Regions from separate parts of the Streptomyces fradiae ATCC 10745 genome, predicted to be linked through region 4. Evidence: riboswitches for the same ligand, from Rfam matches in the RefSeq annotation. Region 4 holds a riboswitch; each other region holds the start of a gene.
What was found. Region 4 has a riboswitch for cyclic di-AMP ahead of CP974_RS29065 (C40 family peptidase). Riboswitches for the same ligand answer to the same signal wherever they lie in the genome.
Positions count from the first base shown of each region.

Region 1: another riboswitch for cyclic di-AMP. It lies ahead of CP974_RS14035 (M23 family metallopeptidase); the one in region 4 lies ahead of CP974_RS29065 (C40 family peptidase).
Region 2: another riboswitch for cyclic di-AMP. It lies ahead of CP974_RS23295 (M23 family metallopeptidase); the one in region 4 lies ahead of CP974_RS29065 (C40 family peptidase).
Region 3: another riboswitch for cyclic di-AMP. It lies ahead of CP974_RS26875 (M23 family metallopeptidase); the one in region 4 lies ahead of CP974_RS29065 (C40 family peptidase).

Region 1 covers NZ_CP023696.1:3,178,187-3,181,664, reverse strand. The annotation lists gene CP974_RS14055 (DEAD/DEAH box helicase) at 1-573, shown strand, start outside; tRNA gene CP974_RS14050 (tRNA-Lys) at 736-808, shown strand; gene CP974_RS14045 (PRC-barrel domain-containing protein) at 1,057-1,413, shown strand; gene CP974_RS29615 (hypothetical protein) at 1,488-1,661, shown strand; tRNA gene CP974_RS14040 (tRNA-Met) at 1,824-1,897, shown strand; cyclic di-AMP (ydaO/yuaA leader) riboswitch at 2,263-2,397, shown strand; gene CP974_RS14035 (M23 family metallopeptidase) at 2,410-3,478, shown strand, end outside.
Region 2 covers NZ_CP023696.1:5,229,823-5,233,300, forward strand. The annotation lists gene CP974_RS23290 (M16 family metallopeptidase) at 1-993, shown strand, start outside; cyclic di-AMP (ydaO/yuaA leader) riboswitch at 1,226-1,387, shown strand; gene CP974_RS23295 (M23 family metallopeptidase) at 1,401-2,171, shown strand; gene CP974_RS23300 (GntR family transcriptional regulator) at 2,459-3,139, shown strand; gene CP974_RS23305 (HPr family phosphocarrier protein) at 3,439-3,478, opposite strand, start outside.
Region 3 covers NZ_CP023696.1:6,142,373-6,145,850, forward strand. The annotation lists gene CP974_RS26870 (tyrosine-protein phosphatase) at 1-798, opposite strand, end outside; cyclic di-AMP (ydaO/yuaA leader) riboswitch at 1,736-1,896, shown strand; gene CP974_RS26875 (M23 family metallopeptidase) at 1,899-2,846, shown strand; gene CP974_RS26880 (SGNH/GDSL hydrolase family protein) at 2,992-3,478, shown strand, end outside.
Region 4 covers NZ_CP023696.1:6,660,274-6,663,751, forward strand. The annotation lists gene CP974_RS29055 (Rossmann-fold NAD(P)-binding domain-containing protein) at 292-1,287, shown strand; cyclic di-AMP (ydaO/yuaA leader) riboswitch at 1,922-2,087, shown strand; gene CP974_RS29065 (C40 family peptidase) at 2,091-2,570, shown strand; gene CP974_RS29070 (hypothetical protein) at 2,707-3,000, opposite strand; gene CP974_RS29075 (L-threonylcarbamoyladenylate synthase) at 3,354-3,478, shown strand, end outside.

The sequences.
Region 1 (3,478 bases), 3.5 Mb from region 4:
GACCGTCCGTCGTACTCGCGTGAGCGCCGTGACGACCGTCCCTCCTTCAACCGGGACCGCCGGGACGAGCGCCCGTCCTTCAACCGGGACCGCCGCGACGACCGCGGTGGCGACCGCGGCGGGTTCCGCCGGGACGACCGGCCGGCGTACGGCAACCGCGACCGGGGCGACGACCGCGGTGGTGACCGCGGTGGCTTCCGCCGTGACGACCGGCCGTCCTTCAACCGCGACCGCCGTGACGAGCGCCCCTCGTTCAACCGGGACCGCCGTGACGAGCGCCCGTCGTTCAACCGGGACCGCCGCGACGACCGTCCGTCGTCGCACGACCGCCGGGACGAGCGCCCCTCGTTCAACCGGGACCGCCGTGACGACCGCGGTGGCGACCGTGGCGGCTTCCGCCGCCCGGACCGTCCGTTCAACCGCGACCGCCGCGACGACCGCCCCGCGGGCGGCCACCGCTCCGGCGGCCACGACCGCCCGTACGGCCGCCGTGACGACCGCCGTGACGACCACCGGGGCTCCGGCTCCTTCGGCCGCCGCGACGACAAGCCGCGCTGGAAGCGCAACGGCTGACGCTCCGTAGGCTCCGTGGACGGGCCCGCACGCGACACCCAGGTGCTGCGGGCGGGCCCGTCCGCCGTCCGGCGCGCGTCGGGACGCGCCGGGACCGGCGTTGTGCCGATACCCGATCGGCTCACGCTGCCCGGCGGGCTATGCTCGGGGATGACCCGTCGAGGGCCCTTAGCTCAATTGGCAGAGCAGCGGACTTTTAATCCGTTGGTTGTGGGTTCGAGTCCCACAGGGCCTACCGCCACGTCGAACCGTCCGCGGTTCCGCGACGGATCCCGTGCCCCGGCCGCCTGCGCGGCCGGGGCACAGTCGTGTCCGGACCCCGATCCCCGGGCCGGGGCGGGGCCGCTCGTGTGGCGGGGACGGGAGCGGCGGGGCAGGCTGGGAGCACAGCCGGGCGGGCACGTCGTCGCGCCGTCGGCGTTCCGTGGCGCGGCCCGGCCCGTGGCGCGGCCCACCGCACGGCCCGACGAGGGAGCAGACCGCATGATCCATCCAGCAGACATCCGAGAGTGGCGGAACCAGGACGTCGTGGACCCCGCGGGGCACAAGATCGGTGTCCTGGAGGCGGTCTACGTCCACACCGCCACGGACGAGCCCGCCATGGCCACCGTCCGCACGGGGCTGCCCACGCGCCAGCGCCTGGTGTTCGTCCCGCTCGACGACGCGACGGTCGGGCCGGGGTACGTCAAGGTCACGTACGACAAGGGGACGGTCCGCAAGGCGCCCTCGATCGGCCTCGACGACGTGCTGGCCGCCGAGGACGAGTCGGTCGTCTTCCACCACTACGGCATCGCCTACCAGCCCGGTGCCGCCGGCGAACGGCGGCTCGCCCGCCGCTGACACCGCGCGGCGCGGCCGAAGCCGGGCCCTCGCCCCGCCCCCGCCCCCGTCCCGTCGTACGGAGGAGTCACAGCATGGCGTTCTTCCTGTTCCTGGTTCTCGTGGCCGTCGTGCTGGGCATCGTCGGCGTCGTGGTGGAGGGTCTGCTGTACCTGCTGTTCATCGGGGTGGCCGTCTTCGTGGCCGCCCTGGTGTTCCTCGGCTCCTGGCTGGCCCGGCGGCGCACCCGCAGGGGGGCGGTGCGGTAGGCGGGCGGGGACGCGCGCCGACGGCCCCGCTGAACGGCCCCGCCCAGGCTCCTTCGGGGCGGCCCGTGCCGCGCCGTGGGCGGTCTTGCGGCGGCTTGCGGCGGGCGGGCCGGGAAAGTGGTCGAGAGACCCTCCGGGATGGCGTAAGGTTGTGTTCACCGACGCGGGGTGGAGCAGCTCGGTAGCTCGCTGGGCTCATAACCCAGAGGTCGCAGGTTCAAATCCTGTCCCCGCTACTGAAACCGAAGGCCCGGTGCGCAAAGCACCGGGCCTTCGGCGTTCCCGCGTATCGGTCCGTCGATCCGTCGGCCCGTCCTGCTGGAGCCGGCCCGCACGGCGGCGGCGAGGGCGCCCGTACGCAGCGTGACCCGCGGAGCGCACAGCGAGAGCAGTTGACAGACAGTCAGAAACTCGATTATGGGACTGCGGGCCTCCGCCGGCCTGATTGGCGGTCAGTTCGCCGTGCAATGTCCTTGTATGGGGCCTTGGTTCGGCGTGAGCCGTGCGAGGCATCCACGGCGACAGCTTGGAATCGGGGCCCCGCTTCTATTAACGTTCGATAACGCAGCGCGGTCGTACCAGTCGTCGCAAGAGGCGGCACCGTGCGCATGCGCCGAATCCCGCAAGGGAACCGGGGAACCACACACTTGGGGTGAATCGGGCTCTGAACGGCCCGTAGGAGACCTTCCTGCTCCGAACCCGTCAGCTAACCCGGTAGGCGGAGAAGGAAGGAAAGGAGTACGCCCCCGTGGCGTCCAACAGGCCTGCCCCCGAAGTCCCCTTCGGCTCGTACGACCCGACCGGCCACACCACCGCCCCCGGCGTCCCGGACGCGGGCGCGCCCCCGGCGGGCGTCGCGTGGAACCCCACCGAGGACACCGTCCGCCCCGTCCGGGGCCGGCACCGCGTCGCCAAGCAGCGCGGCGGCCTCGCCCGCAGCTCCACCGTCCTCGGGGTCGGCGTCATCGCCGCCGTCGGCGCGGGCGGCATGGCCACCGCGCAGGACAAGCCGCGCGTGGCGATATCCCTCCCGGACGTCAACCTCCCGGACGCCTCCTCGCTGCCCGGCGTCGGCGCGCTCCTCGCCGACGACGCGGACGAGCCGGACGCGCCGGCCGAGGCCGCCCCCGCCAACCTGGCCGCGCTGACCCTCTCCGCCGAGCAGGCCCCCGCCGAGGCGCGGGGCGCGGCGGCCGCCGCCGGTGAGGCGCTGCGCGCGCGCATCCTCCAGCAGGCCGAGCTGCAGCAGGCGTCCGCCGAGGCCGAGGCGCAGGCCGCCGCGGAGAAGGCTGCCGCCGAGAAGGCCGCCCAGGAGGCCGCGGCCCAGCAGGCCAGCGCCGAGGCCGCCGCGAAGGCCGCCGAGGCGGAGCGCCAGCGGGCCGAGGCGGAAGCCGCCGCCAAGGCGGCCGAGGCCGAGAAGGAGCGCCTGGCGAAGCTCGCCGCCAGCTACGCCCTGCCGACCTCCTCGTACACGATCACCTCGACGTACGGCCAGTCCGGCTCCATGTGGTCCTCCGGCTACCACACGGGCCTGGACCTCGCCGCGCCCACGGGCACCCCGGTGAACGCGGTCCACAGCGGCACGATCAAGTCGGCCGGGTACTCCGGCGCGTACGGGTACCGCATCGTGCTCGAGCTCTCGGACGGGACCGAGGTCTGGTACTGCCACCTGTCCTCCATGACCGTCAGCGCCGGTCAGAAGGTCGGCACGGGCGACACGATCGGCCGCGTCGGCGCCACCGGCAACGTCACGGGCCCGCACCTTCACCTGGAGGTCCACACCGCCTCCGGCGCCGGTGTCGACCCGCTGGCCTGGC
Region 2 (3,478 bases), 1.4 Mb from region 4:
GCCCCGGCCTTCGCGGACGACGAGGTCGACCGCCTGGTCCGCAACCGCCTCGACGAGATCCCGCACGAGACGGCCAACCCGGCCCGCCGCGCCGCCAAGCAGCTCGCCGCCGAGCTGTTCCCGGCCGCCTCCCGCGTCTCCCGGCCCCGCCAGGGCACGGAGGAGACCGTCGCCCGGATCGACTCCGCCTCGGTACGGGCCTTCTACGAGGCCCACGTCCGCCCCGCCACGGCCACCGCGGTCGTGGTGGGCGACCTGACGGGCATCGACCTGGACGGCCTGCTCGCCGAGACGCTCGGCGTGTGGACCGGCGACGAGGCCCGCCCGGGCACGGCGTCGCCCATCACCGCCGACGACACCGGCCGCGTGGTGATCGTCGACCGGCCGGGCGCCGTGCAGACGCAGCTGCTGATCGGCCGCATCGGCCCGGACCGGCACGACAGCGTGTGGCCCGCGCAGGTCGTCGGCACCTACTGCCTGGGCGGCACGCTCACCTCCCGCCTGGACCGCGTCCTGCGCGAGGAGAAGGGCTACACGTACGGCGTCCGGGCCTTCGGCCAGGTCCTGCGGTCCCTGCCGGACGGGACGGGCGCGGCGATGCTCGCCATCAGCGGCTCCGTCGACACCCCCCACACCGGCCCCGCGCTGGACGACCTGTGGAAGGTGCTGCGCACCCTCGCGGCGGAGGGCCTGACCGACGCGGAGCGCGACGCCGCCGTGCACAACCTGGTGGGCGTGGCCCCGCTCCGGTACGAGACGGCGGCGTCCGTCGCCGACACGCTCGCCGACCAGGTCGAGCAGCACCTCCCGGACGACTTCCAGGCCCGGCTGTACCAGCGCCTGGACGCCACCGGCACGGTGGAGGCGACGGCGGCCGTCGTCAACGCCTTCCCGCCGGACCGCCTCGTCACGGTCCTCGTGGGCGACGCCGCCCGCATCAAGGATCCGGTCGAGGCGCTGGGCATCGGCGAAGTGACGGTCGTCACGGGCTGATTGACGGCCCTACGGCCACCGGGCGGCGCTCCACGCACGAAGCGGAACCCCGACATCCTCCGGATGTCGGGGTTCCGCTTTCATGTGGACGTATGTCCGTTTTGCTGAGGAGTCGTGTCGTCTGTTCTGTGGCGTGCGCTACAAAAAACCGTGTCCGTTTGGTGATTGAAAGATCAGCCGCTTAGCGTCTTATCCGCTGTCCGCCCCGCTGTACCGCCGCACCCGCGGCACCGGGCAGCGATCGCCGAATCCCCGTCAGGCGCGAGCCTGGGGAGCCGGGGACCCATGTCCCCTGGGGTGAATCGGACGCCTTCGCACCGCGCGGAGGGGCCCGTAGGAGACCTTCCTGCTCCGAACCCGTCAGCTAACCCGGTAGGCGAGAGGGAAGGAAAGGACACGTCCTCTTCATGGCGTTCACCCGTTCCACCGGGAAGCACCGTGCCCCGAGCCGTATGAGCCGCAGGAGCGCCCACGCCGCCGGCGCCGCCGCTCTCGCCACCTCCGGCGTCATCGGCACCCTCACCTCCCCGGCGTTCGCCGCGGACGCCGAGCGCGCCTCCTTCGAGGACGCCGGCGTGAAGCAGGCCATCGCCGGCTACGACCTGGCCGACCAGGTCGAGGACCAGGCCGCCGCCCAGGAGCTGGCCGCCGAGGTCGCCGAACGCCAGGCCATGGCCGAGATGGCCGCCGAGCGCCAGGCCGAGGCCCGTCTGGAGGCCGCCCGCGAGGCCGAGGAGCGCGCCTCCCGCGAGGCCGAGCGCAAGCGCCTCGACTCCTTCCAGTCGCCGGTGGCGGGCTCGTACGTCTCCACGTCCTACCGGTCGGGCGGCTCGCTGTGGTCCTCCGGCAGCCACTCGGGCGTCGACTTCCACGCCCCGTACGGCTCCTCCGTCGTCTCCGTGGGCCGCGGCACCGTCGTCGAGGCCGGCTGGGGCGGCGCGTACGGCAACAACGTGGTGATCCGGATGCACGACGGCACGTACACGCAGTACGGCCACCTCGCCTCGATCGGCGTCTCGGTCGGCCAGGAGGTCATGCCGGGCCAGCAGATCGGCGTCTCCGGCTCGACCGGCAACTCCACGGGCCCGCACCTCCACTTCGAGGCGCGCACCACCGCGGAGTACGGCTCCGACATCGACCCCGTCTCCTACCTCCGGGCGCGCGGCGTCAACGTCTGACCCGTCCCGTCCCGCTCCGCGAAGGCCCCGGCTCCCCGACCGAGCCGGGGCCTTCGCCGTGCCCGCGGCGCCGGCACCCCCGGCGCTCCGCGCCGGCCTCCGGGGCCGGTCGTCCGTCGCGAACCGGTCGGCCGAAAAGCATCATGAATTCCGGCCCGCTATCGGCAGAAACCCGTCACTGCAATAGAGTCACGGGAAACGGCGCCGGACAATTCGGCGACGCGGCGGAACAGCGCTTGCGGAACGGCGCGAGCGGGACTGTGGGCGGAGTGAATCGGAGGTTCGGTATGCGCGTACCCGCGCAGTCGGTGTGCACGGCGATCCGGGCGGACATCGTCTCCGGGGTGCTGGCGCGCGGCAGCCGCCTCACCGAGGAGCACCTGGCCCGCCGCTACGGGGTCTCCCGCGTCCCGGTCCGCGAGGCGCTGCGCACCCTGGAGTCGGAGGGCTTCGTCGTCTCGCGCCGCCACGTCGGCGCCTGCGTCGCCGAGCCGACCGAGCGGGACGCCGCCGATCTGCTGGAGATGCGGGCCCTGCTGGAGCCGCTGGGAGCCGCCCGCGCCGCGCAGCGCCGTACCGAGGCCCACCTCAAGGTGCTGCGCGGCCTCGTACGGCTCGGGCAGCAGCGGGCCCGCGGAGGCGGGGGCGAGGACCTGCGGTCCCTGGGCGAGTGGTTCCACGAGACGCTCGCCCAGGCTTCCGCCAGCCCCGACCTCACCGCGCTGCTCATCCGGCTCCGTCACAAGGTGGCCTGGATGTACGCGGTGGACGCGCCGGCCCGGCCCGCCGAGGTGTGGGCCGAGCACGGCGCCATCGTCGACGCCGTCGCGCGCGGCGACGCCGAGCGCGCCAGGGCGCTCACCTCCCGCCACGTCGAGCGGTGGCGCGGCTCCCACCGGCTGCGCCGCGCCGCGGACGGTGTGAGGAATCCGCAACACGCCGTCAACACCGCGGCGCCCCGGAATTAACGCGGGACCCGTAGAAAAGGGCGGATCGAATTGTCGTCGCCGGCCGTTCGCTCCGGATTTCCGGCCGGCCGTGTCCACGCCTCTTTCCCGGCCGGTATCTCTTTCCCGCCCGGCGGATGGCGGAAGCCCACCGAATTCGGCCGCCGGTCGCGGGTCGCCGGAAACCCGCGCGGTGCCGCTGCTGCGCGCCCGCCCGGTGAGGGCAGCGGCCCGCCCACGGGACGGCAGGGCCCGTCTACGCGAGGGAGCCGCACCCCCCGCGTACGGGTGGTGCGGCTCCGCGGTGCGACCCGGTGCCGTCAGACGGTCTCGGGAAGCTCCTCGAGTCCCTCGGCGACC
Region 3 (3,478 bases), 520 kb from region 4:
GCGGGCGCGCAGCCGCTCGCGGGTGTCCCCGGCCAGGCCGAGCCCGTCGGCCAGGTAGCGCTCGGTGGAGCCCCAGTGCTCCTCGATGGTCGCGTACGCGGTGTGCAGGTACTCGCCGCGCGCGTCGAACAGCGGGCTGAGCAGCTCCATCACCTCGGCGGACATCCCGGCGGGGGACGAGTCGCTGCGGCGCACCCGGTACCGGCGGTGCGGGTCGTTCGACTTCAGGTAGTCGGCCTCGATGGCCTCCCGCTCCACGCCGAGCGCCAGCAGGACCACCGCTATCGACAGGCCGGCGCGGTCCTTGCCCGCCGCGCAGTGCATCAGCGTGGGCACGCTGTCCGAGGCGACGGCGTGCAGGACCCGGCTGTGCTCGGCGGTGCGCTCGGTGATGATCGAGCGGTACGCCGCCCGCATGCGCGCGGCGGCCCGGCCGTCGCCCAGCAGCTCCCGCAGCTGGTCCAGGTCGCCGTTGCGGACCATCGCCCAGAACTCGGCGCCGTCGGCCGGGTCGGTCAGCGGGATGTTGACGTTCCGCACGCCCGGCAGCTCCACGTCCGGGCCTTCCAGGGCCTGGTCGGCGGCGTTGCGGAAGTCGAAGACGGTGTGCAGCCCCAGGGACGCCAGGAAGGCGGCGTCCTCCTCGGTGGCGTGCGCCAGGTGCCCGCTGCGGAACAGCACGCCGGGCCGCACGCGCCGCCCGTCCACCGTCGGCAGCCCGCCCACGTCCCGGAAGTTCCGGACGCCGGACAGCTCCGGCTCGGCGGTCGACGGCATGGGCGGCAGCTGCTGCGTCACGGGTGCTCCTCCGCGTCCGGCGCCGGCGACGTCCGCCGACGGGGTGGCGGTCCGACGATACGACATGGCTCCCCCGTCCACCCCCTCCCCGACCCCTCCGGCCCCCCTCCTGGACCCATCCGCCCCCTCCGGGCCCATCCGCCTCTTCCGGGCCCATCCCCGCCCCCCGCCGTCACGCCCGCCCGCCACCGGCCCCGGCGCGGCCCGCTCCGCCCTCCCGGACCGCGCCCCGGCCACCCGCAAGCCCGGCGGCCCGCTCCCCCGAGCAGCCGGACCCCGGGCGTCCCGGTCGACCCCGTGGAAACGCGTCCGGACCCGGGGCTCGCCGCGCCACCGCGCACCCGCCCGTGCAGCGACCGCCCGGGGCGCCGTGACACCCGGCCCGCCCGTGCCCCTGTGGCACCCGCCCCGCCCCGCCCCGCCCTCCCTCCGCCCGCGGCCTCGGTCGCTGTGTCCCGTGCGGCTCCCGTCCGCGCCACCGGGCCCCACGGGAATGAGGGGAAGGATCCAGGACGCCGACCCCATCGCGTCTCACCAGCCCCGTGCCCCTTCTGTCCCGTTCCAGCCGTCTTCGCGGCAGGGACCGGAGGCGGAGGGGGCGTTGTTCTGCGCCAGTTGAGGTCCCATGGGGTACTAGATGCGCTTCTGGTGCTTCTGTCCGTATTGAGTGTCTACGTCATAACCCGCCCTGGAAACAAGGGAGATGACCCGCGCGCGTGAGCAGCGTCATAACGGTGACGGAACGTGGCCGGCCGCGGCGCCGAAAAACCCTGCCGGGCAAGCGAATTCATGATCCGTAATCCACGGACAGTGACCGCCGCTCTCCGGCCGATTCCCCTCCGTGAAAGCGTCGGCGCAACCTTCCGCTTGTTCCCGTCGTCCCCACTCGTTTACGGTCCCGTTTCAGCCGGGCGGATCGCCGAATCCTGCCGCCGCCCCGGAATTCGCACCCATCCACGTGTGGCAGGAGCGGGGGAACCAGGTAGTTCGCCGTACGGGAATTCCCGCACGGCTCGGGGTGAAGTCGCGCCAACACGCGGCCGGGCATCTCCAGTCCGAACCCGACAGCTCACCTCGCAGGCGCCGGAGAGGAATTCGCCATGCCCGCCAAGGGTAAGCACCGCCGCATCAAGTCCAGCCCGATCACCCGCGGTTTCGTCGCCGCCGGCACGGGCGGCGCCACCATCGCCCTCCCGTTCCTCGGTGCGACCGGCGCGCAGGCCGCCGCCCCCGCCGCCGCCCCGGCCGCCGCCCCCGCGCAGACGGCCGCCGTCGCGACCGTCGCCGAGGCCGGCAAGCCCGCCCCGCGCGTCTACACCGTCGTCGCCGGCGACTACCTGGCGAAAATCGCCCACAACAAGAACGTCAAGGGCGGCTGGAAGAAGCTGTACGCCGACAACCGCGAGGCCATCGGTGACGACCCGTCGCTCATCCACCCGGGCCTGAAGCTCACGCTCGGCGCCAAGGGCGAGGGCCGGAGCAGCGCCCAGTCCGCCCCGCGCACCGCCGACTCCGATGAGGCGCGCGCCTCCCGCTCCGCCGAGACCCCGGCCCGTACCGCGGTCAAGCCCGAGCCCAAGCCCGAGACCCCGGCCCCCGCCCCCGCCGAGAAGGCCGAGGAGCAGGCGCCCGCGCAGAGCGGCTCCGGCTTCACCGCCCCGGTCTCCGCCGGCGTCACCACGCCGTACCGCGCCTCCGGCGCCATGTGGTCCTCCGGCTACCACACCGGCGTCGACTTCGCCGCCTCCTCCGGCACCTCCGTGAAGGCGATCGGCGCGGGCACCGTCGTGTCCGCCGGCTGGAGCGGCGCCTACGGCAACGAGGTCGTCATCAAGCACGCCGACGGCAACTACTCGCAGTACGCCCACCTCTCCTCCCTCTCCGTCTCCGCGGGCCAGTCGGTCGGCGGCGGCCAGCAGATCGGGCTGTCCGGCTCCACCGGCAACTCCTCCGGCCCGCACCTGCACTTCGAGGTCCGCACGGGCCCCGGCTACGGCTCCGACATCGACCCGGTGGCCTACCTCCGCAGCCACGGCGTCAGCATCTGACGCACCCCGCGCGAGCCGTCGCGTCACGCCGCTGCCCGGCACCCTCCCACGGGTGCCGGGCAGCGGCGCGGTGGTGGAAATCACGCCCAGTCAACCCCTCCCTACGGTCGCGTAGGTCACATCCCGCGGAGGATGATGTCTCGCCGTGGCAGACGATTCGACGATGGGGGAGAACGACATGATCGGGTCGTACACGGCGATCGGGGACAGCTTCACCGAGGGCGTCGGGGACCCGGGCCCGGACGGGCGGTTCGTCGGCTGGGCCGACCGCCTCGCGGTCCTGCTCGCCGACCGGCTCCCGGACGACCGGGACTTCCGGTACGCGAACCTCGCGGTACGCGGCAGGCTCCTCGACCAGATCGTCGCCGAGCAGGTGCCCCGCGCCAAGGAGCTCGCACCCGACCTGGTGACCTTCTGCGCGGGCGGCAACGACATCATCCGGCCCGGCAGCGACCCCGACGACGTGGCCGAGCGGTTCGAGCGCGCGGTCGCGGAGCTGAAGGCCGCCATCGGCACGGTCGTGGTGACCACCGGCTTCGACACGCGCGGCGTCCCGGTCCTGCGCCGGCTGCGCGGCAAGATCGCCACGTACAACGGGCACGTCCGCGCCATCGCCGACCGGTACGGCTGCC
Region 4 (3,478 bases):
GCTGGTAACGACCACCTCCCGCCCCGGTCACCACGGCCCGCCCCGCCTCGCCCCGGCACCACACGCCGCTCACCGCCCCGGCCACCTCGCCCGCTCACCGCCCCGGCCCCTCGCCGCCCGGCACCACTCACCCCGGCCGCCACCTCCGTCCCGGCCCCCTCGCCCCGCCCCCGTCGCCCCCACCGCCCGCCTCCCGGCGCCCGAGCACTCGCCCCCCCCGTGACGGCCGGGGCGGTGCGCTGTCCGCGAACCGGTCTGGGCGCCGCGGACGCCGGATGCTTGGGTGGCGGGATGGAGATTCTGGTACTGGGGGGAACGGCCTGGCTGGGCCGGGAGCTGTCCCGGCAGGCGCTCGCCCGCGGGCACCGCGTGACGTGCCTCGCGCGCGGCGAGAGCGGGCGCGTGGCGGACGGCGCGGTACTCGTCCCCGCCGACCGGCGCGACCCGCGCGCCTACGACCCGACGGCCGGCCGCGAGTGGGACGCGGTCGTCGAGGTGTCCTGGCAGCCCGGATTCGTCCGGGGGGCGCTCGCCGCGCTCGCCCACCGGGCCCGGCACTGGACGTACGTGTCCTCCATCAGCGCGTACGCCTCGCACGCCCTTCCGGGTGCCGACGAGTCCGCGCCGCTGCTGGACCCGCTCGACGCGGACGAGGCGGACCGCCGGGTGTACGGCGAGGCGAAGGCGGCCTGCGAGCGCGCGTCGGCGGCGGCCGTCGGCGACCGCCTCCTCATCACCCGCGCCGGGCTGATCGGCGGCCCCGGAGACGGCAGCGGACGGTCCGGCTACTGGGCGGCCCGCGCCGCGCGCGACCCCGGGGGCCCGATGCTCGTCCCGGACACCCCGGACCTGCCGACGCAGGTCGTGGACGTACGGGACCTCGCGGCCTGGCTGCTCGACGCGGCCGGGGCCGGCACCACCGGCACGTACGACGCGGTCGGCCCGGTCGTCCCGTTCCGGGAGTGGCTCGCCCTGTCCCGCGCCGCCGCCGGGCACACCGGCCCGCTCGTCGCGGCCGACTCGGCCTGGCTCCTCGGCAACGGCGTCGGCGAGTACATGGGACCCGAGTCGCTTCCCCTGTGGCTGGTCGACCCGGCCTGGCGGGGCTGGTCCGCCCGCGACGGCTCCGCGGCGCGCGCGGCGGGACTGCGCCACCGCCCCCCGGCGCGGCTGCTGGCCGACGTCCTGCGCTGGGAGCGCGAGCAGGGTCTGGACCGGCCGCGCCGCGCCGGCCTCGGGGCGCGGCGCGAGGCCGAGCTGCTCGCCGCCCTCGCCGCCCGGCCCTGACGGGGGGTCCGGCGCCGGGCGGTCAGCCCCGCCACGGGTCCGCGGCGGCACCTCCGGGCCGCCCTCCGCCGACCCAACCGGCCCAGCCGTACCGGCCGTACCGGACGCACGCCGTCGACCGGCCGGGCAGCTCGGCACCGCGCCCGCAGCCGGCCCGCCGGCTCGTCGCGGCCGTACGCGGCGTGCGGCGGCTGCGCCCGGTTCCCGGTGCCCGCCCGGCGCGCCGCGGGGCGGGTGCCGGGACCGTCCCGGCGACGGCGACGGCGTCCGCGCCCCACCCGGCCCGGGTGGGCGCCGAACCGGTTCGGCGAGCCCCGGTCTCGCGTGCGGGGGACCGGTCGGCGGGTCCGGCCCCACGGCGGCGGCGGGCCGCCCGGCGCCCGTGCCGGGCCGGCCGGCGCCCACGTCGAGCCGGCCGCGGCGAACCGCCCCGGGACGCCCGCCGCACACCTCGCGGACGCGCCACCGCAACCCGCCGGCCACACGCGACACGCGGAATCGGCCAACGGTGAGGAGTCTCACAAAATGCCGATTCCGTTCGAAGATCCCTCCCCTCATGGGTCAAGATCCCTGACGACGACAAGCCCTCGCCGCCGTGGCGGGGCGGTCCGGGTGGACGCCGAGTCCTGCCGCCGTCCGGATCTGGTCGACACGAGGTAATCGGCAGGAGTGGAGGACCCAGCAGTACCGGGACGTGCGCACCACGGCCGTCCCTTGGGGTGAAGCCGCGTCAGCGGCCGGGCAACTTCGCCTGCCCGAACCCGACAGGTCATCCTTCGCAGGCGGATGACGAAGGGTTGCGCATGACCGCGCAGAATCACGTCCAGTCCGTGCTGTCCCGGACCGGTGCCGTCTCGGCCCTGACCATCGCCGCCCTCGCGGGCTCCCTGGTCGCGCCGGGCGCCGCCCCCGAGGCACAGGCCGCGGGCCCCGCCCACGCGACGAAGGCCCTCAACGTGGCCGCGTCGAAGAAGGGCTCCCCGTACAAGTACGGGGCGGTGGGCCCCAACCGGTTCGACTGCTCGGGCCTGACGCTGTACGCGTACAAGAAGGCCGGGAAGAACCTGCCGCGCACCGCGCAGCAGCAGTACAACAAGACCCGCCACATCTCGGCGTCCACCGCCCAGAAGGGCGACCTGGTCTTCTTCCACTCCGGCGGCCGCGTCTACCACGTGGGCGTCTACGCGGGGAACAACCGCGTCTGGCACGCCCCGAAGGCCGGGTCGGTGGTGAAGCTGGAGCGGATCTGGACCAAGAAGGTCCTGTACGGCCGGGTGCGCTGACCCGCACCCCCGGTCCCTCCGGGACGCTTCCGCCCCGGACGCGCCGGGCCGTCGGTGCCGGTGCCCGCTGGGCGCCGGCACCCGGACGCACCGGTGCCCCGGACCTCCCAGGTCCGGGGCACCGGCGTACACCGGCTCAGATGCCGGGCACCAGCCCCAGCACGGGTGCCACCGGGGCCACCACCTGCCGCAGCTGGCCGAGCTGCTGCACGCCGCTCAGCCCGCCGAACTGCTCGGTCACCCGGGGCACCTGGGAGCGGTACTCCTCGTCGACGCCGCTCGTGGCGAGGTCGTCCACCTGGCTGAGGAGGGAGGGGCCCTGCGCGCCGGGACCGACCGGCAGGACGGACGCGTTCGCGGCGGGCGCGGCGAGAGCGGAGGCCCCGGCGGCGAAGGCGAGGGCGGCGAGCACACGGTGAGTCTTGGTCATACCGCTACCAACGCCGCACCCGCGCACAGGTCACGCCCCGGCTCCCGCGATCGGCCCCACGGGCCCCGCCGGCTGCGAGGACCAGCGCCTCGGGCCCACACCAGCCCCATAAGCCCACCCCAGCCGCACAGGCTCGCACCAGCCCCACAGGCCACACCAGCCCCGTGGGGCCCGCGGCACGCGCACGGGCCCCGCGGCACGCCCCCGAAGAACCCCACCGGTCACACGGACCGCACCGGTCGGCGGACCCCGCGGGCGGCACGCGCCCCCCCCCCGGCGCCCGGGCAGCGCGGTCCGGGCTCCGACGGCCGGGCCCGGCCGCCGCCCGCCCCGCACGGCGTTAGGCTCGTCGGATGGCGAAGTACTTCGATGTGCACCCCGACGACCCGCAGCGCCGCACCATCGGCACTCTTGCCGAGATGATCCGCAACGGCGCCCTCGTCGCGTACCCCACGGACTCCTGCTACGCGCTGGGCTG